Regions from separate parts of the Devosia ginsengisoli genome, predicted to be linked through region 2. Evidence: riboswitches for the same ligand, from Rfam matches in the RefSeq annotation. Region 2 holds a riboswitch; the other holds the start of a gene.
The links. Region 2 has a riboswitch for cobalamin ahead of FPZ08_RS08350 (ABC transporter ATP-binding protein). Riboswitches for the same ligand answer to the same signal wherever they lie in the genome.
Positions count from the first base shown of each region.

Region 1: linked by a shared signal. The riboswitch ahead of FPZ08_RS00540 (CbtB domain-containing protein) and the one ahead of FPZ08_RS08350 (ABC transporter ATP-binding protein) in region 2 are both predicted to bind cobalamin.

Region 1 covers NZ_CP042304.1:94,880-110,167, reverse strand. The annotation lists partial or broken gene FPZ08_RS00590 (cobyrinic acid a,c-diamide synthase CobB) at 1-557, opposite strand, end outside; gene cobA (uroporphyrinogen-III C-methyltransferase) at 681-1,424, opposite strand; gene FPZ08_RS00580 (cobalt-precorrin-6A reductase) at 1,721-2,449, shown strand; gene FPZ08_RS00575 (cobalamin biosynthesis protein) at 2,383-2,802, opposite strand; gene FPZ08_RS00570 (cation diffusion facilitator family transporter) at 3,057-3,950, shown strand; gene FPZ08_RS00565 (hypothetical protein) at 4,066-4,533, shown strand; gene cobO (cob(I)yrinic acid a,c-diamide adenosyltransferase) at 4,733-5,374, opposite strand; gene FPZ08_RS22945 (cobaltochelatase subunit CobN) at 5,371-9,327, opposite strand; gene cobW (cobalamin biosynthesis protein CobW) at 9,331-10,386, opposite strand; gene FPZ08_RS00545 (CbtA family protein) at 10,383-11,150, opposite strand; gene FPZ08_RS00540 (CbtB domain-containing protein) at 11,196-11,378, opposite strand; cobalamin riboswitch at 11,434-11,644, opposite strand; gene FPZ08_RS00535 (hypothetical protein) at 11,665-12,264, opposite strand; gene FPZ08_RS00530 (DUF2164 domain-containing protein) at 12,358-12,612, shown strand; gene FPZ08_RS00525 (DMT family protein) at 12,753-13,049, shown strand; gene aztD (zinc metallochaperone AztD) at 13,203-14,390, opposite strand; gene FPZ08_RS00515 (zinc ABC transporter substrate-binding protein) at 14,627-15,288, opposite strand, start outside.
Region 2 covers NZ_CP042304.1:1,676,508-1,691,795, reverse strand. The annotation lists gene alaS (alanine--tRNA ligase) at 1-1,096, shown strand, start outside; gene FPZ08_RS08365 (DMT family transporter) at 1,223-2,107, opposite strand; gene FPZ08_RS08360 (DMT family transporter) at 2,189-3,109, opposite strand; gene FPZ08_RS08355 (glycerophosphodiester phosphodiesterase family protein) at 3,208-4,176, opposite strand; cobalamin riboswitch at 4,269-4,484, shown strand; gene FPZ08_RS08350 (ABC transporter ATP-binding protein) at 4,595-5,422, shown strand; gene FPZ08_RS08345 (ABC transporter substrate-binding protein) at 5,427-6,368, shown strand; gene FPZ08_RS08340 (FecCD family ABC transporter permease) at 6,557-7,438, shown strand; gene FPZ08_RS08335 (vWA domain-containing protein) at 7,561-9,243, shown strand; gene FPZ08_RS08330 (head GIN domain-containing protein) at 9,296-10,030, opposite strand; gene FPZ08_RS08325 (NADP-dependent isocitrate dehydrogenase) at 10,216-11,427, opposite strand; gene FPZ08_RS08320 (MarR family winged helix-turn-helix transcriptional regulator) at 11,572-11,988, shown strand; gene fabF (beta-ketoacyl-ACP synthase II) at 12,049-13,335, shown strand; gene FPZ08_RS08310 (TfoX/Sxy family protein) at 13,337-13,672, opposite strand; gene FPZ08_RS08305 (GFA family protein) at 13,669-14,088, opposite strand; gene FPZ08_RS08300 (GNAT family N-acetyltransferase) at 14,205-14,771, shown strand; gene FPZ08_RS08295 (GNAT family N-acetyltransferase) at 14,913-15,288, shown strand, end outside.

The DNA.
Region 1 (15,288 bases), 1.6 Mb from region 2:
CGCTCGGGGATGGCGAGGGCCGCGTCGCGGGGGATGGCGCCGAGGCAGGGTATGCCTGTCGCCGTGAGGGCGTCGAGCAGCATGCGCTCGTGCTTCATCGAGGCGACGCGATTGAGAATGGTGCCGGCGATCCGCACGCCGGGGCGCCAGTTGGCGAAGCCGGCGACGAGGGGGGCGACGGACTGGCTCTGGCTGGTGGCATCGACGACGAGGATGACGGGGAGCTCGAGCAGTTCGGCGAGGTCGGCGGTGGAGCCGGTATGGTCGGCGGCGCCGTCGAAGAGGCCCATGACGCCTTCGACCAGCAGGAGATCGGCGCCTGTCGATTGGGTGGCGGCGAGGGATTTGAGTCGGGAAGCGGACATCGACCATGGGTCGAGATTGACCGCTTCGCGCAAGGCGGCGCGGCTGAGGAAGGCGGGGTCGATATAGTCGGGGCCGGTCTTGGCGGGGGCGACGACGCGGCCGCTGCGGCGCAGGGCGGCGAGCAGGCCGAGGGTGATGGTGGTCTTGCCGGAGCCGGAGCGGGGGGCAGCGATGATGAGGCCCCGGGTCATGGGTGAATAACCCAGAAAGTGCCCCACAGAATTACCCCCTCCCTAGCTTTGCTACGGCCTTTCAGGCCTAGCGTCGCTACCCTCCCCTCAAGGGGGAGGGTGGGCACACTGTAAAATCCGTGCTCAGCCAAAGACATGCCTCCGGGCTTCGTCCACGTACCAGTCCAGCGATTGGCGGTAGGCGCTGACGGGGCCGAGGACGACGATGGCCGGGGTGGGCACCTCGGTGAGGGTGTGTGCCTGGGACAGGGTGGTTTCGATGATGGATTGGGCCGGGGTGGCGGCGTGGGAGACCACGGCGAGGCGGTCGGTGGCGGGGCGGCCGGCGGCGAGGAGTTTTTGGGCGATGGAGCCGAGATGCTTGACCGCCATGAACATGACGATGACGGGGGCGGCGTTGGCAACGGCGGCCCAATCGACGCCTTGCGGGACGGCGCCGGTTTCGTCGTGACCGGTGAGGAAGATCACGGCGTGGTTGGTGTCGCGGTGGGTGACGGGAATGCCCGCATAGGCGAGGCCCCCGAGGCCGGCGGAAATGCCGGGGACGATGCGGAAGGGCACGCCTGCGCGGGCCAGGGCGCCGGCTTCCTCGCCGCCGCGGCCGAACATGAAGGGATCGCCGCCCTTGAGGCGGAGGACGCGCTTGCCTGACCGGGCGAGGTCGATGAGTTGCAGGGTGATGTCGGCCTGTTTGGGCGAGGGCTTGCCGCCGCGCTTGCCGGCGAACACTTTCTCCGTGTGCCTGGGGGCCATGGCGAGGAGGTCGGGCGAGACCAGGGCGTCATGCACGATGACATCGGCCTGGCCGAGCGCATGGTAGGCGAGCAGCGAGACAAGGCCGGGGCCACCGGGGCCGGCGCCGACCAGCCAGACGGAGCCGGGTTCAAGGGGGGGAAATCGGCGTGGTCGAGGGCGGCGAAATGGTTGGGGTGGCGGGTGGGGTCAGACACTGTGGCACCATCTCGTTCTATCCACAGGGCGGCACCTCCCCCTCGACGGGGGAGGTTGGGAGGGGGTGGTGGTTGGCCCGGATATCGGGGCTAAACGCCCCCACCCTTGATCCCTCCCCGCAAGGGGGAGGGTGTCGACTGAAACGCCGGTGCGGGAGCTTGAGAAACGCGTTGCCAATGGGCACATTGGTGGAAAGGAGCACCGGCAAAACCATGAAAATCCTGATCCTGGGCGGTACGGGCGAGGCGCGGGAGCTGGCCAATCGGCTGGTGGCGATGGGGCATGAGGTGACGACCTCGCTGGCGGGGCGCACGCAGGACCCGAAGCTCCCCGAGGGCGGGCTGCGCATGGGCAAGTTTGGCGGGATTCCGGGGCTGGCGGCGTATCTGAAGGTGGCCGGAATCGATCGGCTGGTGGACGCGACCCACCCCTATGCCGGGCTGATTTCCATCAATGCGGTGGCGGCGGCGCAGCAGGCCAGGGTGCCGCTGGTGCGCTATATGCGGCCTGCATGGGAGCAGCAGATCGGCGCTGACTGGGTGACTGTCGAGAATGTGGCCGAGGCGGCGGCGGCGCTGCCACCCAATGCCGATGTGTTGCTGACCACGGGACATACCGGGCTCAGCCATTTTCTCGAGCGGGACGATTGCCAATTCGTGGTGCGGACCATCGAGGTGCCGGATATGGAATTGCCGCGCCATGCCAGCCTGTTGCGGACGCGACCGCCCTATTCGGTGGGTGACGAAATGGCGCTGATGCAGCGCGAGGGCATTACTCATCTGGTCACCAAGAATTCGGGCGGCGGACAGACTGCGGCCAAGCTGGAAGCGGCGCAAAAGCTGGGGGTCAAGGTGATCATGATCGCGCGGCCGGTCTATGGCCCGGCCAATGAAGTGGCGAGCCTGGACGAAGCCATCGCCGCGCTGGATATCGGCGGCTGACCGAAGCTGGCGACGGAAAAGCCGGGCGCGCAATCGGCCAGGGCGCAGGTGGCGTAGCGCGATTTGCGCTTGGTGAGGCGCAATGGGCCGGCAGCGGCGGCGGCGCCTTCGGCAAGGCCGAGCATGGTCAGGTCGCCATCATCGAGCAGGCGCAGCGGCACGCCGAAATGGGCGGCAACATGCAGCGGGATTGCGGTGCCTAGCTTGCGCTTATGGGTGGCGATGGCGGCGAGGTGGGTGGCGTCAAGACCGGCCTCGGCCAGGCTGGCCGCGATCAGGTCGATCAACTCCTGCGCCGTGGCGGCGCTGGCAAAGCCGATTCCGGCGACGATGCGTCCCGATATTTGCGTCATCTATGGCCTCGTGCAGTTCGGAATTGGTCCCTGATTGGGTCGACCGCACCGAATTCTGTTTCAGTTCCGTCGTGGGAACTCTGCGCGGATTGGTTCTAGGCGGGGGGGAAGCGCGTGGTCAATCAATGGCTTGCGGCAAAGCACGGCCAGATCAGAATGCTTCTGAAAATGATTTGCAAATTCAATGACTTGCCGCTGACGACGCATGGGTCTATGGGCTGGGGACAGCCAAATCGGGGGCCTCTGTCGTGAGCATTACCGCAAACAGAACGCTGGCTATTGCCGGAGCGAGCCTTTTGGTCGGGCTGATCGTGCTCGGGCTGAAATTTCTCGCGTGGTATATTACCGGCTCGATCGCGCTTTATTCCGATGCGCTGGAATCGATCGTCAACGTGGTGACGGCCATTGTGGCGCTGATCGCGGTGCGGCTGGCGCAGAAGCCGGCCGATGCCGCCCTGCCCTATGGCTATCACAAGGCGGAATATTTCTCGGCGGTCATCGTGGGCGTGATGATCATCGTGGCGGCGATCCTGATCTTCCGCGAGGCCGTGCTGGGCTTTTTGGCGCCGGAATTGCCGGAGGCGCCGGTACAGGGGCTGATGGTCAGCGGCGTGGCGACCGTCATCAACGTGATCTGGGCCTTTGTGCTGATCCGGCATGGACGGGCGGTGCGGTCGCCGGCACTGGAGGCCGATGGCAAGCACCTGCTGACCGACGTGGTTTCGACCATCGGCGTGTTGCTGGGGCTGGGGCTGGTGTTTCTGACCGGCTGGGCGGCGCTCGACTCGGTGCTGGCGGGGCTGGTGGCGCTCAATATCCTGTGGTCGGGCTGGGGCGTGATCTGGCAGAGCGTGGGCGGGCTGATGGACGTGGCCGTGCCCAAGGATACGCAGAAGACCATCCGCGAGGTGATCGCCACCAATGCCGACGGGGCGATCGAGGCGCACGACATCCGCACGCGGCAGGCGGGAAAGATGACCTTTATCGATTTTCACCTCGTCGTGCCCGGCGCGATGAGCGTGGACGCGGCGCATGCCATTTGCGATGCGATCGAGGCCAAGCTGCGCGAGGCAGTGAAGGATGTGCAGATCACCATTCATGTGGAGCCGGAGGAGAAGGCCAAGCATGCGGGGATCGTGGTGGTGTGAGGGGGTATTTGGGGGATACCCCCTCCTAGCCTCCCCTGATAGGGGGAGGAATCCGGCTGGTGCCCGGGCAATATCGTGACTTGCAGCGAGGCGCCAACGCAGGCAGGCTTGGGGCATGCGTATCTTTCTTGCCCTCATCTTCGCCCTGATCGCCGCCCCTGCTTTTGCGCAGGGTTGGGAGCATTATGAAAATGGCCGGTTCGGCTATGGCGTGGATATTCCGCCCGGTTTCAGTGACCAGAATTTCAGTGACAATGGCGACGGCGCGAGTTTCGCGGCCGGGGGCAATCCCACCTATCTGACGGTGTGGGGCGGCAACCTCACTGATAGCTTCGAGGACGAAGTAAGCCAGCGCATGGCCTGGGGCGAGTCCGAGGCGTGGAACACGACCTATCAAGCCGTGACGCCGCGCTGGGCCAGTTGGTCGGCGGTCAAGGGGTCGCGCATTCTCTACCAGCGCATAGTGCTGCTATGCGACGGGACGAGCTATGCGGCGTTCCGGATGGAATATTCGGTGACGGATGTATCGGAGATGAATCCGGTGGTGGAGCGGCTGGTGGGGAGTTTGCGGGGGAATTGCTGAGAGCGGCGTTCCAAACTCGGTGTCATCCCCGCGGAGGCGGGGATCCATCCTGAGATAGTTCTGCCATCGTTGGGCGTGGAAACCACTCAGGATGGGCCCCGGCTCAAGGCCGGGGTGACATCGTGGGTGGGGTAGCATCAATGCCACGCCCTCGTGGTTCGACAGGCTCACCATGAGAGCTGTTGAGGCGCAGGTATTGTTAGAACTCGATGCCCTTCTGGGCTTTCACGCCCGCGCGGAAGTGGTGCTTGATTTCGGTCATTTCGGTGACGAGGTCGGCAATGTCGATGATTTCGTCCTTGGCGTTGCGGCCGGTGACGATGACGTGCTTGTCGGCGGGCTTGTTGGCCAGGAACTCGACCACTTCCTCGAGAGGCAGATAGTCGTAGCGCAGGACGATGTTGAGCTCGTCGAGCAGGACCAGCTTGTAGCTGGGGTCCGCGATCAGCGCCTTGGCCTCGTCCCAGGCCTTGCGGGCGGCGGCGAGGTCGCGCTGGCGGTCGGCGACGTCCCAGGTGAAGCCTTCGCCCATGGCGTTGATGGTGACGAGGTCGGGGAATTTGTCGAGCACGTCGCGCTCACCGGTTTCCCATACGCCCTTGACGAATTGCACGACGCCGACCTTGAAGCCGTGGCCGAGGGCGCGAAACACCATGCCGAAGGCGGCGGTGGATTTGCCCTTGCCCTTGCCGGTATGGACGATGAGCAGGCCTTTTTCCTGGGTCTTGGTCGCCAGAATCTTGTTCCGCGCCTCGCGCTTCTTCCGCATCTTTTCGGCGTGATAGGCGTCGCGCTCCGCCTCGGTCATCAGGTCGGTCTTCTTGGCAGGCTTGTCGGTCATTTGGACTCCTCCAGATAGGCGTGGGCGGAATTGGAGCGCGGGGCCCAGAGGCCGCGCTTGATGGCATCGTTGAACTTGGCGATCAGTTCGGCATAGCCGTGGGCATTGGCTCCCTTGAGCCAGTCGCGCACCACATCGTCTTCGACGAAGGCTTCGAAGGCCAGGTCGAAATGGTGGGTCTTGACCGCGCCCGTGGTGGCGGCGAAGGCGAACATGAAATCGACGGTAGCAATGATCTCGAAGGCGCCGCGATAGCCGTGGCGTTGCATGCCAGCGAGCCATTTCGGATTGACCACGCGGGAGCGCATGACGTGGGAGATTTCCTCTTCCAGCGTGCGGATGAGCGGGCGTTCGGGGCGGGAATGGTCGTTGTGGTAGGCGGAAGGTTTTGCGCCGGTGAGGGATTCGGCGACTGCGGAGAGGCCGCCCTCGAACTGGTAGTAATTGTCTGAGTCGAGCAGGTCGTGCTCGCGATTGTCCTGATTGTGGATGACGGCGTCGATATCGGAGAGGCGGGCGGCGAAGCGGTCGCGCTGGGGGGTGCCGGCGTCTTTCGCGCCATAGGCGTATTGGCCCCAATCGAGAGCGCGATTGGCGAGGTCGGATTTGGTGGACCAGGCGCCCGAGTCGATCATGGCATTGAGGCCGGCGCCGTAGGTGCCGGGTTTGGAGCCGAAAATGCGGTGGCCGGCGGCGGCTTCGTCCTGGCCTGAGGCGATGAGGCCGAGGGCGTCTGCGCGCATGGTGGCGGCGATGGGGTTGTCGTCGGTGGGTTCGTCGAGGGCGCCGATGGCGCGGATGGCGCGATCGAACAGGGCGATCTGGGCGGGGAAGGCGTCGCGGAAGAAGCCGGATATGCGCAGGGTGACGTCGACGCGGGGGCGACCGAGCTTGGCCAGCGGGATGATTTCATAGCCGGAGACGCGGAGGGAGCCGGGATCCCAGGTGGGGCGGGCGCCGATCAGCGCCATGGCCTGGGCAATGTCGTCGCCGCCGGTGCGCATGTTGGCGGTGCCCCAGACGGAGAGGGCGACTGCGCGCAGATGATGGCCATGATCCTGCAGGTGGCGGAGGACGAGGCTTTCGGCGGATTTTTTGCCGAGTTCCCAGGCTGATGGCGTGGGGACGGCGCGGGAATCCACCGAATAGAAATTACGGCCGGTGGGCAGCACGTCGAGGCGACCGCGTGAGGGCGCGCCGGAGGGCCCTGGGGCGATGAATTTGCCATCGAGCCCGGCGATGAGGGCGGCGATTTCGGCCGGGCCGGAGGCGGCGAGGCGGGGGCGGATGGTGGATTGTACCGTGGCGAGGACGGCTGCTGTGGCGGTCCAGTCGGGATCGGCCGTCAGCGTGCCATCGACCAACGAGGCAGCCAGATTTTCGAGATGTTCCACCACGTCGCCCAGTGTGCGTGGCTTATCCCCACCCTCATTCCCTCCCCACAAGGGGGAGGGAGGCGATGGGGCCGCAAATTCAGAATTCGTGGAGAGACTCTGAGCGGGCTTCCCTCCCCCTTGTGGGGAGGGAGTGAGGGTGGGGGTTGGCCCGGTCCACGGGGTTCCCAGCTTTGATGTCAGCGGATCGAAGCCGAGCTTGAGGTCATCGGCGAGGGCACGGATGAGGGAAGCCTCCCCTGCCCCGTCGCCGCGGGGGACGCGGGCCAAAGCCACCGCGAGGTCGCGTTCGAGGGTGCCCTCGGGCGATTGGCCGAAGATGTGCAGGCCGTCGCGGATCTGGGCTTCCTTGAGGTCGCAGAGGAAGTTGTCGATCTTGATCAGGGCTTGGGTTACGTCCTCGGGCAGACCGATATCGCGGTCGAGCCTGCTGTCGCTGACAAAATCGAGGATACGGCGCTTGAGGTCGGCGAGGCGGCGGCGGTCCATGCCGGAGGCGGCGTAATATTCATCAAGCAGGGCTTCGAGTTCCCTGAGGGGACCATAGGTTTCGGCGCGGGTGAGCGGGGGCACGAGGTGATCGATGATGACGGCGCCCGCGCGGCGCTTGGCCTGGGTACCTTCGCCGGGATCGTTGACGATGAAGGGATAGAGATGGGGCAGCTGGCCCCAGAGGGCGTCGGGATAGCTGGCTTCATCGAGCGCGGTGGCCTTGCCGGGGAGCCATTCGAGAGTGCCGTGCTTGCCGTTGTGGATGAGGGCATGGGCGCCGAAATCGTGGCGCAGCCAGAGATAGGCGGCGAGATAGGCATGGGGCGGGACGAGGGCCGGGTCGTGATAGGAGGCGGTTTCGTCGAGCTGGTAGCCCCGGGCGGGCTGGAGCAGGATGGCGATATTGCCTGACATGAGCGCGGGGAGGTGGAAGGTGTTGTCGCGGATGAAGGGATCGGTGGTGGGGTCGCCCCAGCGGGTGGTGACTTCGGTGCGGATTTTTTCGGGCAGGGTGGCGAAGAGTTCGGCGTAGCGGGCGAGCGGGAGCGTGGCGGGGGATGAGCCGCGCTGGGGATTGGCGTTGGTGGGGCCGGACTGGAGGGCGGCGATGAGGGTGGCGGCGTCCGTAGGGAAGGCCCCCTCATCCGCCCTTCGGGCACCTTCTCCCACGAGGGGGAGAAGGGGACGGAGCCGATAGATCGTATCCTGCCTTTTCCAATTCCAGGAGCATGCGCAAAGTGGATTCGGGAGCGTCGTAGCCGACGCCGTTGGCGAGGCGGCCGTCGCGGATGGGGTAGTTGGCGAGGACGAGGGCGACGCGGCGGTCGGCGCGGGGGTGGTGCGGAGGCGGGACCAGTTTTTGGCTAGGGTTACGGCGCGGGTGATGCCGGAAGGGTCGGGGGTGTAGGCGGTGAGGGGGACCTGGCAGCGGGTGTGCCAGACGGCGTCGGCCTTGTGGCCGATGATGAGGCCGCCGAGGCGCCCATCGACTTCGGGCATGACGAGGAACATGGCCATGTCCTTGGAGGAGAGGCCCTGGCTATCGGCGCGCCATTGGGCTTCGGAGCGGCCGGACTGGATGAGTTGGATGACCGGAGCGTCTGATGTGGCGAAGGGGTTGGATTTTTCGTCGAGGCTGTCGAGGCCGAGGGCGAAGCCGGTGAGGTTGAAAATCGCCGCGGGCGGGAAGGCCGCGAGGGCGTTCTGCACGAAGCGGGCGCAGGGGGCTTCCTTGAGAGAGGAGACGAGGAGCGGGACCGGGGCGAGGTTTTGCGATTCCAGCTCGGCGATGAGGGCCGTGATGGTGGCGGTGCCGGCGCCTTCGAGGGCGGCGCGGTAGAAGAGGATGGGGATGTGAGGCGGAGTCTTTGTGGGGTACCCCCTCCTAGCCTCCCCCTGATAGGGGGAGGAATCCGGCCGGTGCGTGGGCGGCATTGCAGCGTGGAGCGCGCGCAGGCCGGGCTCGTCGGTCATGCCGGTGGTCGGGTGCCATAGGCCGAAGCGGGCGAAGGGTTGGGGGTGAAGGGTAGAAAGAGCCCCCTCATCCGCCCTTCGGGCACCTTCTCCCTCAAGGGGAGAAGGGGAAGGAGCCGCTAGCTTTACGAATGCTTTGAGGATCGTGTCGGCGTTGTCGGGGCCGCCTGCGGTGAAGAGGCTGTGGAGCCTTGTCCAGTCATCGGGGTGGATGGTGGAGCGGGATTGCAGGATGGGGTCGGGGTTGGCGTCGCCGGGGAGCAGGACGAGCGGAATCTTCCTGTTGGCGCAGAGGGCGGTGAGTTCGTCGACGCCGTATTGGAAATAGGCGGCGCCGCCGATGAGGCGGAGGGTGACGAGGCGTGCATGCGCCACCGTTTTTTCCAGCCAGAGATCGACCGAGAGATTGTTGGAAAGGCGCAATGTGTTGGCGAGGCGGAGTTCATCCTCCCCTGCCCGGTCGGCGGCGCCGGCCAGCATGGCCAGTTCGCTATCGGCCGATGAAGCAAAGACCAGCGCCCCGGGGCGCTGGTTGAGATCGATGGCTTCGCCTTCCTGCTGGATGGCGCCGGCCTGGGCGGAGAGGAGGTGCATGGGTCAGGCGGCGAGCGCCGCGGCTTTCTGCAGGCTCTGGGTGATGGCGGCGCGGTCGAGCGGCTGTTCGCCGATGACGACCAGGGCCGTGTCGCGGATTTCGCCGTCCTTCCAGGGGCGGTCGAAATAGGCGGTGACGCGCGGGCCGACGGCCTGGATGGCGAGGCGCGCGGCGGCGCCGGGGACGGCGGCGAAGCCTTTCAAGCGGAGCACGTCGTGGTCGCGGATGGTCTGCTCGATTACGGCGAGGAGGTCGTCCTTGCTGTTCACGCTGGGGATGCGGATGGAGAAGCTGTCGAAATCGTCGTGCTCGTGGGTCTGGTCGCCGTGCTCCAGCTCGTGGTGGCTGGGGCGGTTGGCGATGTCGTCCTCGCTGCCCATGCCCATGCCGAGCAGAGCCGCGATATCGACATGGCCGTTGCGGGCGCGGATGAGGCCGACGCCGGGGCGCATTTCGGCGCGGAGATTGGCTTCGACCTTGTCGAGGGTGGCGTCGTCGACGAGGTCAGCCTTGTTGACGACGACGAGGTCGGCCACGGAGAGCTGGTCTTCGAAGAGTTCGCCGAGCGGCGTTTCGTGGTCGAGCATTTCGTCCTGGCGGCGCTGGGCATCGACGGCGGCTTCGTCGGAGGCGAAGCGGCCTTCAGCCAGGGCCGAGGCATCGGCGACGGTGACGACGCCATCGATAGTGACCTGGGCCTTGATTTCGGGCCAGTTGAAGGCGCGGATCAGTGGCTGGGGTAGCGCGAGGCCCGAGGTTTCGATGACAATGTGATCGAACTTTTCCGGGCGGGCGAGCAAAGCCTGCATGGTGGGGATGAACTCGTCGGCCACGGTGCAGCAGATGCAGCCATTGGAGAGCTCGACCATATCCTCTTCGCGGCAGGTTTCGTCGCCGCAGCCGGCGAGGATATCCTTGTCGACGCCGAGATCACCGAATTCGTTGATGATCAGGGCAATGCGCTTGCCCTTGGGGGCATGGGCCAGCAGGTGCCGGACGAGGGTGGTCTTGCCGGCGCCGAGGAAGCCGGTGATGACGGTGGTGGGGATCTTGGTCATGCGGTGGCTCCTGCCGGGACGGTGGCGCTGCGCGCCGCAAACACATCGTTGAGCTTGCCGAAGACGGTGCCGAGGATGAGCCAGAAGACCAGCGAGGTGCCCAGGGTGATCGCCGCGAATTCGGTGGCGAGGTGGGCCGGGACGGCGCTGGGCTCATCGGGCGCGGCGGGGGCGCCGATGATGTGGGGAATGGCGACCAGCGCGATGGCGACGGCAAAGGCCCAGCCGGCGCGGGTCTTGGCCAGCAACAGGCAGGCAGCGCCGGTGGACAGCGCCGTGCCGACCCACCAGACCTGGCGGGCGGCCAGATCGGCGGCGGGCATGCCGGGCAGTTCGGGGGCGAGGCCATAGGCCGGGGCCAACGAGAAGGTGACGAAACCGGCAATGCCCCAGAGGAAACCATTGGCGAAGGTGATGGGCAGGCCAGCAAACATCGAGACGGCGCCGATGACCAGCGCGAAGCCGGCGGCGGCTAGGACGGTGGCGAGGGTTGTATAGGCGGTGCGCTCGAAGCCATCTGCCGGGGCCCATTCTTCGGGCTCGGCTTCGGTGGCGGCGACGGCATCGTGCGTGTGGTCGGCAGTGCCTTCGGCGTGTTCGTGGTCGGCCGCGACGGCTTCGGCGCCGTGGCTGTGGCCGCCTTCACCCTCGAAGGTCTCGGCGTGGAGAATCAGCGGGGTGACACGGAAATGCTGGATGGCGGCCGTGATGAGGCCAGCACAAAGGGCTGCGAGAAGCGCAGCGGCAAACAGATTGCGGATCATGATTTTTCTCTCGGTTCACGGGCGCTTAAAAAGCGCCAGCCTGCCTCAGTGGCAGGGGAAGCCCATGGCGTGGCGGGTGTCGTGGGCGCCGTTATGCAGGCGGAAATCGCCGGCAAAGCCGGTGCCGACCAGAAGGGTCAGCCCGAGCAGAAGCGCCAGCGAACTGGCAATGATGCGCTGGGAAATCGAGAGAGACTGGAGGCCAGTCGAGGTGGTCGTCGTATTCATGTGGCACCCTCCGTGCACGAATAGAATGGGCTCTTCGCCCGGCTGTTCAGTGGGACTGATCCCAAGGGTGTCGGCAGGTCTCCTGGCTCACGGTGGAGATAGCGCCCTCGCCTTCCCGGCTTTCGCCAGTGGCATATCGAGGACGCGCACCGCTTACAGTTGCGGGGGCAGCCACGGTTTTGCGCCCTGATGGGTACGTCGCACCGTGTTCCCTTTTGATCCCCTTGCCACAACGGACGCGGGGAACCAACACAGGTCCAGAGTTACCCCTGTGGAGGGGTCGGGGTCAATCGCGGAAATCAGGATGCGGATAGCCGATGGACATGGCGTAGACCGTTACCGGCATCTGGGCCAGCAGCGGATCGTCGGAGGACAGCTCCTTGTCGCCCATGGCGGGCATGGTATCGACGCCGACGGGGGCCTCGCCCGGGTCGAAAAGCAGGTTGAGGTGGCAGCCACCGGGCAGGCCGGACAGGGCGCCGGTCTCGAAGCCGGCGGAGCCGGCATAGTCCCAGCCGAAGCCGAGCAGGGTGAATACCTCGCCGTTGAGGGCCTCGATTTCGGCCAGTGACTGACCGATGCGGACGCCGCCGGGCGCGGTCATGGTGGCGGGCAGTTCGATATAGCTGGGGCTGGTCAGGCCATCCTCGTCCCACCAGACGAATTGCAGGGTTTTGTCGGGATTGTCGGGAAAGACCGTGGTGGCCAGCATTTCGCTGCCTTCCGGGCCGGGCACGATGTCGGTGACGACATTTTCGGCGCCGTAGAGCGCGATGAGGCGGGCTTCTGAACTGTCGATGGCGAAGGCGCCTTCGCAGGCGACCTGCTCGGCCAGCGCCGGCGTGGCAAATGCCATTGCTACGAAAAATGAGGCGCGGGCAAGCATGATTTTCTCCTCGGTGGCTCAGTTTTCCCTGGTGGGGCCGGCAGGCGCAATCAGCGACTCGCGCTATGAACGGGACCTGAAGGAGACGCCGCCATGAAGCCGATCAAGTTCGACAAAGAGGAAACCAAGGCCATTGTGGGGGAAATCCAGGACTATTTCCGCGAGGAACTGGACCAGCAGATCGGCTCGATTCCGGCGGAAATGCTGATGATGTTCTTCGTCGACAAGATGGGCGCCTATTTCTATAACCGCGGCATCTATGACGCGCAGGCGCTGATCCGCGAGCGGATGGACAGCCTGACCGACGATATTTTCGGGCTGGAGCAGCCGACCAAGCATCTGCGCTGAAAATCCCGCTTCCGCGAAAGCACGGCGACCGGTAAAGGCGCGGCCGGGATGGACCCGGTTTCCCGTTTTCGGAGGAAGCCTTGGGCTTCAATGTCGCCACGCTGGCACCCATCGGGCTGCTGATCGCGTCCAATGTCTTCATGACTTTTGCCTGGTATGGGCACCTGAAATTTCCCGGCGCGGCGCTGTGGGTGGTGGTGCTGGCGAGCTGGGGCATCGCCTTTTTCGAATATTGGCTGGCCGTGCCGGCCAACCGCATCGGCTATGGCACCTTTTCGGGCGCAGAGCTCAAGACCATCCAGGAAGTGATCTCGCTCTCGGTCTTCGTGCTGTTCGCGGTGTTCTACCTGGGCGAGAAGTTCACCTGGAACCACGGCATCGGCTTCGCCATGATCGCGCTGGGGGCGTTTTTCATCTTCAAGGGGCCGCTGAAGTAGGCAGCCGCCCTGGTTTTTTGGCGGATACCCCCTCCTAGCCTCCCCCTGATAGGGGGAGGAACAGATCGGGGATCTGGCACTATGTTGCCCCACCACTGCGCGGCTCCCCCCTATCAGGGGGAGGTTGGGAGGGGGTATCCGCTTCGCAAAGAGCTAGTGCTCGGTGCCTGAGCCGCCGACCGCCACGATGTTATACGGCGCCCCGGCGACCGGGATGGTGCCGGTTTCGGTGAAGGTGGCGATGTCGATCAGGTGGACCTGGCTCTGGTTCGGATCGGTGACCGCCACGACGTCGCCAGCCACGGCGATGCGGGGGCGCGGCAGGTTCCAGTCGCCGTCCATGGAATAGGGTGCTGTGATGGTCACCGATTGAACGATCTCGCCCTTCAGCACGTCGAGTTGGCGAAGCTGGCCGTCTTCGGTGAAGACATAGGCGAATTTCGGCCGGACGGGATCGGCGGCGAAGTGGACGCGGCGGGTCGGCAGGTCGATGAGGCGGAACGGATTTTCGGCTGAGGGATCGATGGTGACGAGTTTGTCGGCGCCGTAATTGCCGAGGAAATATTGCAGGCCCACGCCGCCCAGGAGCGTGGTGGACTTGCCGTCGGGCAGGCCGGCATAGGGCAGAAGGGTGATTTCGGGGACGCCGGAACCGGTGACGACAAGCAGGCCCTCGGCGCAGGCGATGGCCAGCATGTTGCCGGATGAGGCTTCGCCATGCAGGTCCGGGCAGGCATGGAGATCGCCGACCACAGCGCCTGATGCGTCGAGGACGTTGACGCCGATGGGGAGAGCGGTGGGATCGGCCGGATTAGGGACGGAGACGATGGTGTAGTCGCCCCAGGGGACGGCAACGCCATGGTGTGGGGCGCCGCTGTCGAATTCGGTGGGGACGAGGTCGCCGCCAGCGAGCCAGTCGGTTTCGCTGACGATGCGGGTCTTGCCTTCGGCGTCGAAGAACAGGGCGATCTTGCCGCCATGTTCGACGAAATGGACGGGCTTTTCGCCGGCAATGGCGGCTTCGATCAGGGTTGGATCGGTGATGTCGATATCACCGTGATCGCCATGATCGTGGATGTGGATGCCGGAGGCGATGGCCGAGACCTGGTTGCCGGCGCCCTGCACGGCATAGACGGCTTCGGCCGAATGGGTGGCGTAAAGCACGGCGGGGCTGGCCAGCGGGAAAGTGGCGAGCGTGTCGCCGGTGGCCAGATCGAGGGCGGTCACGCTGGGTTCGGCGTGATCGGCGATGAAGAGGCGCCAGGCCGAGATGTCATCGGCGAAAGCGGGGGTGGTGAGCGCAGTGGCGGCAAGGAAGGGGATGAGGAAGCGAGCGTGCATTGTGTCTCCGATATGTTAGCACGTTACGTTGGGAGGTGTTTGTGAGGCGAAGCTGAGTCTTTGCCGGATACCCCCTCCTAGCCTCCCCCTGATAAGGGGGAGGAACAGATCGGGGATGGGGCAACATGTTGCTCGTCCCCGGATCGTCACGCCCGGGCTTGAACCGAGGGCGATGATCAGGCGCCTCGCGGGTCAAGCCCGAGGGTGACGGGCGCTGGGTGGGGTCGCCGTGAGAGCTAGTTCAGGCAATCTGCCAAGTTGGTGGCCAATCCCCGCAGGAGGTTGGGATAGAGGTCGACGCCTTCGGTCAGGGCGCCGCCTTCGGGGTCTAGCACGCCGGACTTTGCTGCGCTGCCTTCGGTGATGGCGGCGATGATGGTGGGCTCGAAATTGGGTTCGGCGAAGACGCAGGTGGCGCCGAGTTCGGCCACCTTGGCCTTCAGCTCGTCGATGCGGGCGGCGCCGGGCATGACGTCGGGCGTGACGGTGACCGAGCCGGCCAAAGTCAAGCCGAAGCGGGCTTCGAAATACTGATAGGCATCGTGGAACACGATGAAGGGCTTGTCGGCGACGGGGGCCAGGGTGGCGGCGAGCTCGGCTTCGAGTTCATCGAGCTTGACCAGCTCGGCTTCGGCATTGGCCTGGTAGATGGTGGCGTTGCCGGGATCGGCCTCGGCCAGGGTGGTAGCGATCTGGGTGACCATCAGCTTGGCATTTTCCGGGTCGAGCCAGAAATGCATGTCGCCTTCGCCATGCTCGTCATGGGCGTGGTCATGGTCTTCGTGATCGTGACCTTCGTGATCCTCGTGGTCATGACCCTCGCCTTCGTGGGAATGGGCTTCGAAGGCACCGCCTTCGCGAACGGGCAGCAGGGTGATGCCGGGGGAATCAGCCAGTT
Region 2 (15,288 bases):
CGATGTCAGCGACACGCAGAAGCATCACGGCGTCTTCGCGCATAAGGTTGTGGTCACCGAGGGCAGCCTCAAAGTCGGCCAGCCGGTGACGCTGGTGGTCGATCATGAGCGCCGCTCGTCGATCCGCGCCAACCATTCCGCCACCCATCTGCTGCACGAGGCCCTGCGCATCGTGCTGGGCGACCATGTCGCGCAGAAGGGTTCGATGGTTTCGGCCGACCGCCTGCGCTTCGATTTCGTCCACACCAAGCCGATGTCCGAACAGGAAATGGCCGAGGTGGAAGACATCGCCAATGCCATCGTCTTGCAGAATACTCCGGTCGAAACCCGGCTGATGGGCGTCGAGGAAGCCAAGGAATCGGGTGCGCGCGCCCTGTTTGGCGAGAAATACGGCGATGAGGTGCGCGTGGTCGCCATGGGCGAACCCACCGGCAATAGCCTGGGATGGTCGGTGGAACTCTGCGGCGGCACGCATGTGCGCCGCACCGGCGATATCGGCCTAGTCTCCATCGTGGCGGAAAGCGCCGTGGGTGCCGGCGTGCGCCGCATCGAGGCCCTGACGGGCAAAGCAGCCCGCCATCGCGGCAATACCAATGTCGCCATCGTCGATGCCGCGGCCGGCTTGCTCCGGTCGGGCAGCCATGAAGTGCTCGACCGCATTTCGGCCCTGCAGGACAATATCAAGAAGATCGAGCGTGAGCTGACCGATGCCCGCAAGAAGCTGGCCCTTGGTGGCGGCGCCGGGTCGGGCGCCTCCGCGTCGGCCGACGAAAGCGTCAACGGGGTCACCTATGTCGGCCGCACCGTGGAAGGCATTCCCGCCAGGGACGTGAAGGGCCTGGTCGATACCGAGAAAAAGCGTATCGGCTCAGGCGTCGTGACGGTCGTGCTGAGGGGCGATGACGGCAAGGGCACGGTAGCCATCGGCGTCACCGACGACCTGACAGCACGCTATGCCGCCGGCAACCTGATCAAGCTGGCCACGGCCGCGCTTGGCGGGCAGGGCGGTGGCGGAAGGCCGGACATGGCGCAAGGCGGCGGGCCAGATGGCGGCAAGGCCGCCGAGGCGATTGCGGCGGTTCGCGCGGCGCTGTAACCGGAATCTTCCGGAGACCTCATCCTGAGCTCGTCGAAGGACGAGGTCGGGTGAGTGGAGGCTTGAGTGCCCACGACCTCGTGGTTCGACAAGCTCACCATGAGGTCTACTGGAAGATGACGGTCCTCACAGCCCCGTTCTGAAGAAGAACAGCCGCGGCTTCCAGACGATTTTCAGTTTCTCGGTCAGCACATTGGCCAGTCCTGCCGCGAGCACGATGACCAGGCCGATCACGGCGACATAGTCGGGGTATTCGCCGAAGAACAGCGCCCCGAACACGATGGCCCAGATCAGCTGGCTATACTGCACCGGCGCCACCAGATTGGCCGGCGAGCGCTTGGCAGCCGAGATCAGCAGCAGGCCGCCGGTCCCACCCAAGAGGCCAATGCCGAGGAATACCGCCATCTGCTCCAGCGACGGCAGCACGAAAAACGGGATCATCAGCAGCCCGTTGATGATGCCCGAATACAGCACCTGCAGGCCCACCAGGCTCACGCGCCGCTCCCTGGGCGCGACATGGCGCAGGATGATGGTGGTGATGCCGCCGAGAAAGACGCTGAAGAAAATTGCGAGATGCCCCAGTTGCAGGTCGCGCACGCCGGGGCGGATGACCAGCACGACGCCGAGAAAGCTGATAATCAGCAGCAGCCAGCGATGGGCGGCCACATGTTCCTTGAGCACCAGCACGCCGAGCAGGGTCACCACGATCGGCGTCAGGAAGCCGATGGCATAGACGTCGGCAAACGGAATGTGGGTGAAGGCAAACATCACGCAGGCCGTGCTGGTGATGGCGGTGGCGCAGCGCAGATGCACCAGCCAGGGATGTTGCAGCTTGTAGAGATCGCGCCAGCGCTCGCCGCGCTTGGTCAGCATGACGGGAATGATGGAGAGGCTCGTGGTGAAAAACGCGATCTCGAACACCGACATGGCCGGGCCGGTGGCCTTGATGAGGGCGTCGGCGACGGAAAAGCTGGCATAGGCCAGAAACGCGAAGAGGACGCCGACCGGCATCGAAATATCCAGGAAATAGAAAGGACTCGAAAGACTGGCCGTACCATACAAGCGATGCGGCGGGCCGTCGACGGGATCGAACTATATTTCGGGACCCTGCACTTCGGTAATGTTGCTGGGCGGGCCGGGTCGCACAGCGCGATATTCGGCAAAGCGGCCGGCAATGCGCGCCCGTGCGCCATCCACGAAGACGTTGACGAGGCCGGACAGGACCACGACGGCAAGCCCGATATAGGCCAATAGGTCCGGATATTCGAAGTAGAAGAAGGCGCCCAGCCCGATGGCCCAGACGATCTGCACATACTGGATGGGGGCGACCTGGCTGGCCGGGGCATTGCGGGTGGCTGATATCAGCAGAATATGGCCCAGGCCGACCAGGCTCCCCGAAGCGGCCAGCAGGCCGAATTGCTGCAGCGTGGGCATGACGAAGGTGGGCACCATCAGGACCGCGTTGACGACGATCACATAGATCGCCGGCAGGGCGATCAGGCTCACCCGCTTCTCGGTCGGGGCTATGACGCGCAAAATCGTGGTGGTCGAGGCGCCGAAGACGGCGCAGAGCAGGGCGGTCAGGTGGCCGAATTCCAGTTCGCGAAAGCCGGGCCGCACCACCAGCATGACACCGACAAAGCCCAGGGTGAGCATGGACCAGCGCACGATATCGACGTGTTCCCGCAGGATGAGCACCGACATCACGGTGATGAAGAGCGGCATCATGAAGACCAGCGAATAGGTCTCGGCGAAGGGAATGGTGGTGAAGGACACCGTGACCAGGATCGACGAGGCCACCCCGGTAAACGAGCGCAGGTGGACCAGCCCAGGATGCCTGAGGCGGAAGCTGTCGCGCCAGTGTTCGCCTTTCGGCTTGGCAAAGGCGGCCGGGATGAGACTGAAGACGGCGATGAAGAAGCCGATCTCGAAGACGGAGAGGCTCTGGCCGAAACCCTTGATGATGGCGTCGCCACACGAATAGACCGAATAGGCGACAACTGCATACAACACGCCGACCGGCATGACACATCCAGAAAAACGAGGGCTGCGGGCAATGGAGCGACCCTAGTGGGCGCCAGGCATTCCGTCGATGGAAATTGTGTCGCGGCCTATTGCTGCACGGCCGGCGCGATGATTTCGATGCGGTTGGTCCAGATATAGCCTTCGAAACTGTCCGGCACCTGCGCCAGCTGGTCCAGCGTGTCGATGCCGGCTGTGCCGGGATCACCGGCATCGTAAGGTCCGAGCAGGATCACCTGGCTGCCGGCCTTGCGGATACGCTCGAGGAACAGGTTGGGCCAGCCCCAGACAAAGGGCGCCACATTGACCGGCAGCATGACCTTGGTGTTGCGGCAGGCCTCGGGCATGTAGCCGGTCCAGCCCAGGCCCTCATATTGCAGCAGGCAATCGACCAGGCCGCGGCGTGACCAGACGGCGAGACCGTCAATCTGGCCGGCCGCCTGATAGGTCGGCTCGTCCCCGCCATAGGCGCCCCAGACGGCGTGGCGCCATTCGGGACGTTCGTCGACAAGAGCCGCCAGCATGTCGCCTTCGCGCGCCTCCCGGCTCTTGAAATTGACCAGGAATTGCCGGTCCGGCATGGCCGACAGCACTTCCTTGAGCTCGGGCATCTGACCCACGCCGGTGCCGCGCAGCGGGAAGGTGGCGCCGCCATCGGCGGTGTAGCCGTAGCCGATGTCGAGCGTCTTGAGATAGGCCATGTCATGGCTTCGGGTCTCGCCCGTGCCCTCGGTGCGGCAATCGATGGTCCAGTCATGCAGCACGGCAAACTGGCCGTCGGTGGTCGGATGCACATCGAGCTCGACAATGTCGGCGCCGGCAGCGAAAGCGGCCTGCATCGAGGCAATGGTGTTCTCGATATATTGGTGCTCGGGCGGATAGATGCGCTCGGAGGTGCAGGTGTCATTCTCCAGGCCTTCACGGTTGAAGGTCTGGTGAATGCCGCGATGGGCGATCAGCGTCACTTGCGGCTCGGCGGGCGGCGCCACACGCCAGCTGGCGTTGAACACATAGATGCCCGCTGCCAGCACCAGCAATGCCAGCAGAATTCGCCGCAACCAACGCATCACGATTCCCCCAAATGCCCCGGCCGCAGAATTGGCAGGTAATGAGTTTGAAATGTGGCGCCTTGCCAGGGACCGGCGAATCCCGCATCACTCTGAGTGATGGTTCCGGCCGCCCCTCTCGGGCGGCGGGATTAAAAGGGAACACGGTGCGACGTACCCATCAGGGCGCAAGACCGTGGCTGCCCCCGCAACTGTGAGCGGATAGCGACACCGGGAATTACCACTGGCCGAATGGCTGGGAAGGTCCGGCGCCGCAGCGACCCGCGAGCCAGGAGACCTGCCGTCATCCTTTCCTTTCAACCCGGCCGGGGTGTGCCGCGGGAGACGATGATGACCAGTTGCCGCGACATCGCTGCTATTCCGCTGCTCGGATCGCCCGTGCCCTCCTGCCAGACGGCGGAGGTTGCCCATGGCATCCGGCGGCATTTCGGCTGACCGCTTCACCGGCGCGCATCCGGCGCGGCTCGAACTCATCGACCTCAGCTGGGGCGTCGGCTTGGGTGATCCCATTGTGGGGCCGCTGTCCCTGGCGGTCGAGCCGGGCCAGATGCTGGCTCTGGTCGGTCCCAATGGCGCGGGCAAGTCCAGCCTGTTGCGCTGTCTTTATCGCTACCATCGGCCATCCACCGGCATGGTCCGCCTCGATGGGCAGGATATCTGGTCGCTGCCCGGCAAGGCCGTGGCCAGGCGTATCGCCACGGTTTTGCAGGAACAGGCCTCAGATTTCGGCCTCACTGTCGCTGAAATCGTCGAGCTGGGCCTGACGCCGCATCGCGGCGGCTGGGGCACGGATCGGGGCGACTACGATTCCGTCGAAGCCGTGCTTGATCTGATGGAGCTGACCCATCTGGCGCCGCGCGACCTTGCCACTTTGTCCGGCGGCGAGCGGCAAAGGGTGATGATTGCCCGAGCCTTGCTGCAGAAACCTGATCTTCTGATTCTGGACGAGCCGACCAATCACCTCGACATCAGGCACCAGCTCGAAGTGCTCGATCTGCTCGGGCGGCTGGCCTGCACCGTCATCGTTTCGCTGCACGATCTGGCGCTGGCCTCGGCTCATGCCGACCGGGTGCTACTGCTCGATGGGGGCCGTGTTGCCGCCCTCGGTGCGCCGGCCGAAGCGCTCACCCAATCCACCATTCGCGCGGCCTTTGCCGTCGAAACCCTGCTCGACGCCCATCCGGCCACCGGAAGGCCGCGTCTCAGCTTCTACCTCCCCAACCAGATCCAGGAGTGATCTCATGCGCCTCGTTCTTGCCATGGCCGCGCTGGCGGCCGCCAGCTCTACGGCTCTTGCCGCCGGCTATCCGGTGACCGTGCAGAGCTGCAATCGCGACGTGACCTTCGAGTCCGCCCCGCAGCGCGCCGTCTCCAACGACGTCAATCTCACCGAGATGATGCTGGCCCTGGGCCTCACCGACCACATGGCCGGCTATACCGGCGTTTCGAGCTGGAAGACGCTGGACGAGACGTTGCGCGAAGGCGTGGCCGAATTGCCGGAGCTGTCGCCGGAATATCCGAGCAAGGAAGTGCTGCTCGGCGCCGATGCCGATTTCTATTTTGCCGGCTGGAACTATGGCATGCGCGTCGGCGGCGAGGTGACCCCCGAGACGCTGGCAGAATTCGATATTGCCGTCTACGAACTGACCGAGAGCTGCATCCACATCATGGACAAGCCCAAGGCCTCCATGGATGATCTCTACAGTGACCTGCTCAATCTCGGCGCCATCTTCGATGTTGCCGATCGGGCCACGGCGCTGGTCGGCGGTTATAAGCAGGAGCTGGCCGATTTCCAGGCCACGCTGCCACTGCTCGAAGCGCCGGTGCCGGTCTTCGTCTATGACTCGGGCGAGGACAAGCCGTTCACCGCCGGGCGCTTCGCCATTCCCACCGCGCTGATCGAGGCGGCGGGCGGCGTCAATATCATGGACGACGTGCAGTCGAGCTGGGTCGAGATCGGCTGGGAACCGGTGATCGAGCGCAATCCGGAGGTGATCGTCATCGTCAACTATGGCGAAGTGACCGCTGAGCAGAAGATCGATTTCATGAAGTCCAACCCGGCCTTTGCGTCCATTCCGGCGGTGGCCAATGACCGCTTCGTGGTGCTCGAATATGTCGAGGCGACGCCCGGCCCGCGCAATATCGCGGCGGTAAAGCGCCTCGCAACAGCCTTCCGGGAGTAGGGTCTTGTCGCACCGCCACCTCGCCACCGGCCGCCGCCACGCGGCTGCTCACTGGATGCCGGTTCTCATCGGGGGGCTGGCCATCCTGCTCGTCGTCACCATGTCGGTGGCAACAGGGGCCGGGGCGGTGCCCATTCCCGTCGAAACAGTCTGGCGCATCATCGCGTCCAAGCTCATGCCCGGCAGCGTTGTCGTGGACTGGTCGTCCGGCCGCGAGGCCATCGTCTGGGAGGTGCGCCTTCCGCGCATCGTGCTGGGGGGCCGTTGTCGGGGCCAGCCTCGCCGTCGTCGGGGCGGCCCTGCAATCGGTCACGCGCAACCCGTTGGCCGATCCGCATCTGCTGGGCATTTCATCCGGCGCCGGTTTCGGGGCGATCCTCGTGCTGTTGCATACCGGCATGTTCCTCGGCCTCGTCACCGTGCCGCTCTTCGCCTTTGGCGGCGCGCTGGTGGCGACCGGGCTGGTATTGGCCGTCTCCAATCTCACCAAGTCGCACAGCGCCGGCCGGCTGGTACTGGCTGGCGTTGCGATCAGCTTCATCATCACCGCCGCGGGCAATCTCTTCATCTTTCTCGGTGATCCCCGCGCGGCCCACACCGTGGTGTTCTGGATGCTGGGCGGACTGGGCCTGGCGCAATGGCCGCAATTGCCCTTTCCGCTGGTGGCCTTGCTGGTCTGCGGCGGTTACCTCATCGCGCGCGCCCGGGCGCTCAATGCCATGACGCTGGGCGATGAGAGCGCCACCACACTGGGCATTCCCGCCAGCCGGTTCCGGCTCACGGTCTTCATCGTCTGTGCGCTGCTGACGGGCTCGGCGGTGGCCTTTTCCGGCGTCATCGCCTTTGTCGGGCTGATGATCCCCCATATCGTCCGCATGGGGGTTGGCGGGGATTACCGGCGAGTGCTGCCGCTCTCCGCGCTGGTCGGGGCCATCTTTCTGGTGCTGGCCGATATTGCCGCGCGGACCCTGATGCCGCCGCAAGACATGCCGATCGGCGTGCTGACAGGCGTGATCGGCGGGCTGTTCTTCGTCGGCCTGTTGCGCTGGCGTAAAACGGGGGCCGAGTAGTTCCGGCAAGTCACCTCTATTGTCTGAACGAAGCATTCATTCCGGCGTCATCTGGCGCGTGATTTCAATTGCGCGCTATTGTGCGGTGCTCGATAGTCGAGGCCGCTGCTGGAGGGCTACCCATGCGGATTGTTCGAAACTTCTTGCTGGGGGCCATTGCGGCGCTCGGCCTGGCGCTGCCGGCACTTGCCGCCGAGCGGGCCATTATCGTGCTTGATGGGTCGGGCTCGATGTGGGCGCAGATCGACGGCAAGGCGCGCATCACCATTGCACGCGAGACGCTGCACGAAGTGCTGTCCACGCTGCCCGACGATCTCGAACTCGGCTTCATGACCTATGGCCACCGCGAGAAGGGCAATTGTTCCGATATCGAAATGCTGGTGGAGCCGGCTACCGGCACTGGCGCGGCCATTGCGGCCGCAGCGGACAAGATCAATCCCAAGGGCATGACGCCGATTTCAGACGCGGTGCGCCTGGCGGCCGAAGACCTGCGCTTCACCGAGCAGAAGGCCACCGTGATCCTTATCACCGATGGGCTTGAAACCTGCGAGGTCGATCCCTGCGCATTGGCATCCGATCTCGAAGCCCAGGGCATCGACTTCACCACCCACGTCCTCGGTTTCGGCCTGTCGGACGACGAGGGGCAGCAGGTGGCGTGCCTCGCCGAAAATACCGGCGGCAAGTATCTGTCGGCCAATGATGGGAATGCGCTGGTCGAGGCGCTGACCACCACGGTGGCACAGGTGGTGCAGGCCGAACCGGAGCCGGTTCCAGAGCCGGAACCTGAACCCGAGCCGGTGGCCGACTACAATTACAAGCCCACCGCGTCCCTGTCGGAAGGCGGCCCCGATCTCACCAGCGACTACGGCGATCTGGTCTGGGAATGGTACAAGCCGGCGGCCGATGGCAGCCAGGGCGAATATGTTGGCACCGACTATAATTCGGACTTCGAAGGTGCGTTGGAGCCGGGCGACTACATCATGACCGCCAAAGTGGGCTATGCCATCGCATCCCAGCCCGTGACCATCGAGGCCGGCAAGATCGCCACGCCGCATTTCGTGCTCAATGGCACCATTCTCAAGCTGCATCCGCTGCCCAGCGAGGGTGCCGATGTCGATGAAAATGCCGCGGTCGAAATCCGCCATGCCGGCGACTATGTCACCACCAATTACGGTGACACCAACCTGGTCGTTCCGGCCGGGGCGCTCGAGGTCGATGTGTCCATCGGCGAAGCGACCGTGACGCGCAGTTATGACGCGGTGGCGGGCGAGACGATCGATGAGGATGTCATTGTCGGCGTCGGCCGGGCCGAAATCGCCTCGTTCTATGTCGAGGGCATGCCGGCGTCGGACGATATCTTCATCGAGATCTTTGGGGCCGCCAAGGCGATCGATGGCTCGCGCAAGTCGGTGACCTACAACTATGGCAGCGACGTGAGTTTCGAATTGCCGGAGGGTGACTATGTCGCCGTCTATCGGCTGCGCGGGGCCGAGGGCGAAGCGCCGTTCTCGATCAAGACGGCGGAACTGACCGAGGTCCCCCTGGTGCTCGATGCCGGCATTCTCGCGGTCACTACGCCCGGTGACAACTATGTCGAGGTATTCGGCGCGGCCAAGAGCATCGATGGCAGCCGCAAATCCTTCGACTACGGCTATGGCCCGGAATTCCAGACCACTCTGCCGGATGGAGACTATGTCGTGTTCACCCGCATCGGTGATGGCGAGAGCGAAACCCCGATCACCATCAAGGGCGGCGAGCGGTTCGAGCTGACCGTGGAAGCGGCCGCGGCGGGCAAGAGCAAATAGGCTGCCCGCAGATACGAGAAGGGCGCCCGATGGGCGCCCTTTGCGTTTTGAATCAGTCGTCGAAACTGACATCGCCTCCGCTGGAGGTGTCTACGTCGCGGTCTGCAGGGTTGCCCCGGACCTCGATATCGCCACCGCTCGACGCGTCGGCCTTGATCCCCGCCGTAGCATGTACCGACACATTGGCGCCGCTGGAGGCCTCTGCCGCGACGTTGCTGGCCACAAGGTCATCCGCGTCGATATCGGAGCCACTGGAGGCGTCGGCTTCCACCGTATCGGCGGAGCCGCTGATTTCAATATCGGACCCGCTGGATGCGGAGACGATGGCGTGGCCCAGTACGGCGTCGGTCACCTTGATATCGGCGCCGCTCGATGCGTCGAGTTCGAGCCGCTCGCTGGTCACGGCGATCACGCCGACATCGGCGCCCGAGCTGGCGGTAACGCCGGCCAAAGCGGGCATGGTGATGTCGATGGTGATGGCGTTGCCGCTATTGAGCAACTGGCCGACCAGCCCGCCGCTGATGATGAAATCGAGGAAGCTCTGCTCGAAACGGGCGGTCAGGGTGCCGCCATCGACGCTGATCTGCAGATGGTCCAGCGCATCCTGGCTGCGCGATTCCGCACGAACCGAAAAGCTGTCGCCCTGGGTGATCCGGGCGTCGAGCCCGGTGGCGATGTCGACGCGGTCGAAACCGCTGAAATCGTAGTCGGCGCTCTGCGCGAATGCGGCACTGCCGAGGAGAAGGCTGGCTGTTGCGGTGGTGGCGATTGCGATACTGCGGCGCATGTCTGATCCCTCCAATGAGCCCTGGACCCATCGCATATGGGCGGGCATCAGCGCCGCTCAACCCGCGTCGGGCGACAAAAATCGCCAGGAGCGGGGTTGAAGGTAACATCCGTGTTACCTAGCGCGCAAAGAAAAGGCCGGGTCGCGCGGACCCGGCCTTTCGAATTTCATGCGTAACGGGTTGGTTACGCCATGGCCTTCTGCAGGTTCTGGTCGATGGCGTCGAGGAAGCCGAGGGTCGAGAGCCACGGCTGGTCGGGTCCGACGAGCAGGCTCAGGTCCTTGGTCATCTTGCCTTCTTCGATCGTGTCGACGGTGACCTTTTCGAGGGTGGCGGCGAACTTGGCCAGCGCCTCATTGTCATCGAGCTTGGCGCGGTGGGCCAGGCCACGGGTCCAGGCGAAGATCGAGGCGGTGGAGTTGGTCGAGGTTTCCTTGCCCTGCTGATGCTGGCGGTAGTGACGGGTCACCGTGCCGTGGGCGGCCTCGGCTTCGACGATCTTGCCATCGGGCGTGGCCAGGACCGAGGTCATCAGGCCCAGCGAGCCAAAACCCTGCGCCACGATGTCGGACTGCACGTCGCCATCATAATTCTTGCAGGCCCAGACATAACCGCCGGACCATTTGAGGGCCGAAGCGACCATGTCGTCGATCAGGCGGTGCTCGTACCAGATCTTGGCGGCCTCGAACTTTTCCTTGAACTCGGCCTCGTAGATCTCCTGGAAGATGTCCTTGAAGCGGCCGTCATAGGCCTTGAGGATGGTGTTCTTGGTCGACAGATAGACCGGCACGCCGCGGGCAAGGCCGTAGTTGAAGCTCGCATGGGCGAAGTCGCGGATCGAATCGTCGAGATTGTACATGGCCATTGCGACGCCGGCGCCCGGGGCCTGGAACACTTCGTGCTCGATGACCTTGCCGTCTTCGCCGGTGAACTTGATGGTCAGCGTGCCCTTGCCGGGGAACAGGAAGTCGGTGGCGCGATACTGGTCGCCGAAGGCATGGCGGCCGACAATGATCGGCTGGGTCCAGCCGGGCACGAGGCGCGGCACGTTCTTGCAGATGATGGGCTCGCGGAAGATCACGCCGCCCAGGATGTTGCGGATGGTGCCGTTGGGCGACTTCCACATCTTCTTGAGCTTGAACTCTTCGACGCGCTGTTCATCGGGGGTGATGGTCGCGCATTTGATGCCCACGCCGTGCTTCTGGATCGCCTTGGCGGCATCGACCGTGATCTGGTCGTCGGTGGCGTCGCGGCTTTCCACGCTGAGGTCGTAATATTCGATCGGCAGGTCGAGATAGGGGTGGATGAGCTTGTCCTTGATCGCCTGCCAGATGATCCTGGTCATCTCGTCGCCGTCGAGATCGACGACCGGGTTGGCGACTTTGATTTTGCTCATCGGAAATATCTCCCTGAAATCCGCATATTGGCCCTCTGGCCTTCGGCGTGCCCTATAGCATCGGTGCGCCGCGGCGCAAAGCCGGCAAAGGGCAAGGGGGCATGCCGGTTGACATCGTGCATATGCACGCTTATCTGGCAGCACATGATCGACGATTTCGACCTTTGCCTCGTTCTCAATACGCGTATGGCGGCTCGTGCGGTGACTCGTCGTGCCGATCGCAAATTGCGCGGCTTCGGCGTCACTGCGGCGCAGTTCAACATATTGGGGGCGCTGGCGAACCATCCGGGACGCTCGATCACCGACACGGCCAATGCGCTGGCCATGGACCGCACCACGCTGTCGCGCAACCTGGCGCTGCTCGAACGCAAGGGGCTGGTCGCCAGCGCGCCGGCCGGGCGCGGCAATGGCCGCCTTGGCGCCCTTACCAAGCAGGGTCGCGAGACCTTTGATGCCATCTTACCCGAATGGCGCCGCTCGCAGGCGGAACTGCGGGAGGCACTCGCCAGTCCGGATTTTGACACTGTCATCGACGGGCTTCGGCATCTGTCGCGGCTTTAGCGACATCGCCCTGCCGCAATTCTGAGAAATTCACTCCGTGCATATACACAGGAACCCATCATGCTGAAGCCCGATCCCGCCGATCCCATCGTTGTCACCGGCATGGGTGCCGTCAGCCCCTTGGGCGTTGGCGTCGATACCCTCTGGCAGGGGCTTGTCGCCGGCCGCAGTGGCATCGTCCACAATGACCGCTTCGATACGAGCGAGTTCGTCAGCCACATTGCCGGCCTCGTTCCGACGAAGGACAAGAACCCGAACGGTTTCGATGCTGCCGATTTCATCGACGGCAAGGAAATCAAGAAGATGGACCTGTTCATCCAATATGCCATCGGTGCGGCGGCCGAGGCGCTGGACCAGGCCGGTTGGCACCCGACCGCGCCCGAGGACCAGGCGGCAACGGCCACCATCATCGGCTCGGGCGTCGGCGGCTCGCCCGTCATGGCCCGCGCGGTGGAAATCATCCAGCAGAAGGGTCCACGGCGCCTGTCGCCGTTTACGGTGCCATCCTTCCTCGCCAATCTGGCGGCTGGCTGGCTGTCCATCCTCCACAGTTTCCGTGGTCCCATCGGCACGCCGGTCACCGCCTGTGCAGCCTCGGCCCAGGCCATTGGCGACGGCATGCGGCTGATCATGACCGGCGAAGCCGAAGTCGCGGTGGTTGGCGGCGCCGAAGGCTCGGTCGACCCCATTTCCATCGGCGGGTTCGGTGCTTCGCGCGCGCTGAGCGGCAGTTATGCCGATGAGCCGCACAAGGCGTCGCGTCCCTTCGACAAGGGACATGACGGCTTCGTGCTGGCCGAGGGGGCAGCGGTGCTGGTCATCGAAAAGCTCAGCCATGCGCTGGCCCGGGGCGCCACGCCGTTGGCGGTGCTCGCCGGTTACGGCACCTCCGCCGATGCCTATCACCTGACGGCCGGCTCGCCTGATGGGGCGGGGGCGCAGGTCGCCATGCGCAACGCGCTTGCCATGGCCGGCGTCGACCAAAGCCAGGTTGGCTATGTCAACGCCCATGCAACCTCGACCGCAGTCGGCGACACGGCCGAAATCGCCGGCATTGCCGCCGTCTTCCCCGGCCGGGGCAAGGATCTTTCTGTGTCCTCGACCAAGTCCGCTACGGGCCATCTGCTGGGCGCGGCGGGCGCGCTGGAGGCCATCATTTCGGTCAAGGCGCTGCGTGAAGGCATGCTGCCACCGACGATCAACCTCGATGATCCGGTGGAGGAAGCCGATATCTTCGACCTCGTGCCCAATGTCGCCAAGCCCAAGGAAATCGACTATGCGCTGTCGAACTCGTTCGGCTTCGGCGGGGTCAATGCGGCGCTGGTTTTCGGCAAGGCACCTGCCTGAGCTACTTGGCAGGCAGGGTCTCGACGAAGCCGCGCGCCAGTGCGATCCAGTCGAGCAGCACCTCGTCGTCTTCCAGCACGTCGCCGCTGACTTCGACGAAGCCCGCCATGGTCCTGCTGCCCATGGTCATGGGTCGAGCGCCGGGCAGCGTGAGGGCTGCGTCGTAGCCCTCCTTGCCGACCCGGACCAGCAGGCCGCCATCCTTCATCGGGCACACCAGCATATTGCCACCGAGCATGAAGCAGCGGCCGCCGAACATTTTCTGCTCGGTGATGGTGAGCCGCTGGTCGAGCAGGTTGCGGATGCGGTCGGACAGTTCCTCGACGGCCAGGCTCATTGCGGGTCCTCCCGATAACGCTCGTGCCAGGGCAGGTGGTCGGCAATCAGGTCCCAATCGCGGTGGCTGCGTGCGAAGATGAGCTGGTTGGGTACGAACCAGTCATTCTGCCCGGAGAACAGGCCGACGGGGAGGATGGCGAAACCGGGCGCCCGCGAACTCCGCGCATGAATGGTGGTGCCGCATTCGGGGCAGAAGTGCCGGGTGAAGGTTGCGCCGGAATCGGCTGGCCGGGACCAGGATTTCGTAGCGCCGACCACGCTGATCGCGTCGGCGGGCAACAAGACGACGCTGGAATGGCCACTGCCCGAGACGTGCTGGCAGTTGTCGCAGGCGCATTGAAACATGGAGGCCACGCGCCCGCTGGCGGTCAGGGTGATCGCCCCGCAATCGCAACGGGCGGTAAGGTCGATCATGGGATGTTCTGAACTGGACATGGGTGTGAGGCTGGCACGCGGCCACATCGGCGGCAAGGCCGGTCTTGCCTTTGCGCGCCTGAGTGGCGAGAGTGCGGCGCCAAAACGGGGGAGGCATGGCGCTCTATCCAGACTATCCGATCCGCACCGAGCGGCTGACACTGCGGCCCTTCACGCGAGGCGACGTCGATGCCGTCTATGCCTATCGGCGGCGGGAGGATGTGGCGCGCTATCTGTTCGACGTGGCGCTGAGCCGGGAGGAATGCGCGCTGGCGGTGCAGCAGCGCATCGGCCAGGTGGCGCTGGAGGCCGATGGCGACAAGATCATCCTGGCGGCGGAGCTCAACCAGACCAGCAGCGTCATCGGCGAGGTCTCGCTGATCCTGCGCAGCGCCGATGCACGACAGGGCGAGGTCGGCTGGATATTCGATCCGGATTATCAGGGGCAGGGCTATGCCACCGAAGCGGCCACGGCGCTGCTCGATCTCGCCTTCGGGCCGGGTGACCAGCATCGCGTTTCGGCGCGCTGCGATGTGCGCAACGGGTCTTCCTGGCGGCTGATGGAGCGGCTGGGCATGCGGCGGGAAGCCCATTTTCGCGAGCATGCCCTGTTCAAGGGCGAGTGGGACGAAGAATTCGTCTATGCCATGCTGCGCCGCGAATGGCTGGGGCGCCGGAACTAGGCTTTTTGGCGCCTTCACCATGCCCGACGGCGGGCGCCATCCGTTAGTATTCTTTTCCAGACGGCGGCAGGAACTTCCCCGACTCCGGCGGCGTTGGAGGCTTTGGGCTTGCAACGACTTTGCGGAGGGATCGCAGCTGCCATGACGTCACTGATTTTGCCCATTCACACCGACCGTCTGACCCTGCGAACCTTCGAACGTGGCGATATCGAGGGCCTCTGCGCCTATCACGCGTTGCCATCGGTGCAGCGCTACGTGTTCAGCCGCACGCGCGACCGTACCGAGATTGCCGGGGCGCTTAAGATCATGCGCGAGCATGTGAGCCTGCAGCGGCCGGGCGATACGCTGACGCTGGCGGTGATCCGCAGGGGCGACCAGACGCTTGTCGGTCATGTGGCACTGCGCTGGTCCGATGCGACGGCGGGGCAGGGCGAGGTGTTGTTCGTGGTCAATCCGGCCCATGCCGGGCAGGGCTATGCCGGGGAGGCGCTGGCGGCGCTGTTCGATCTGGCCTTCG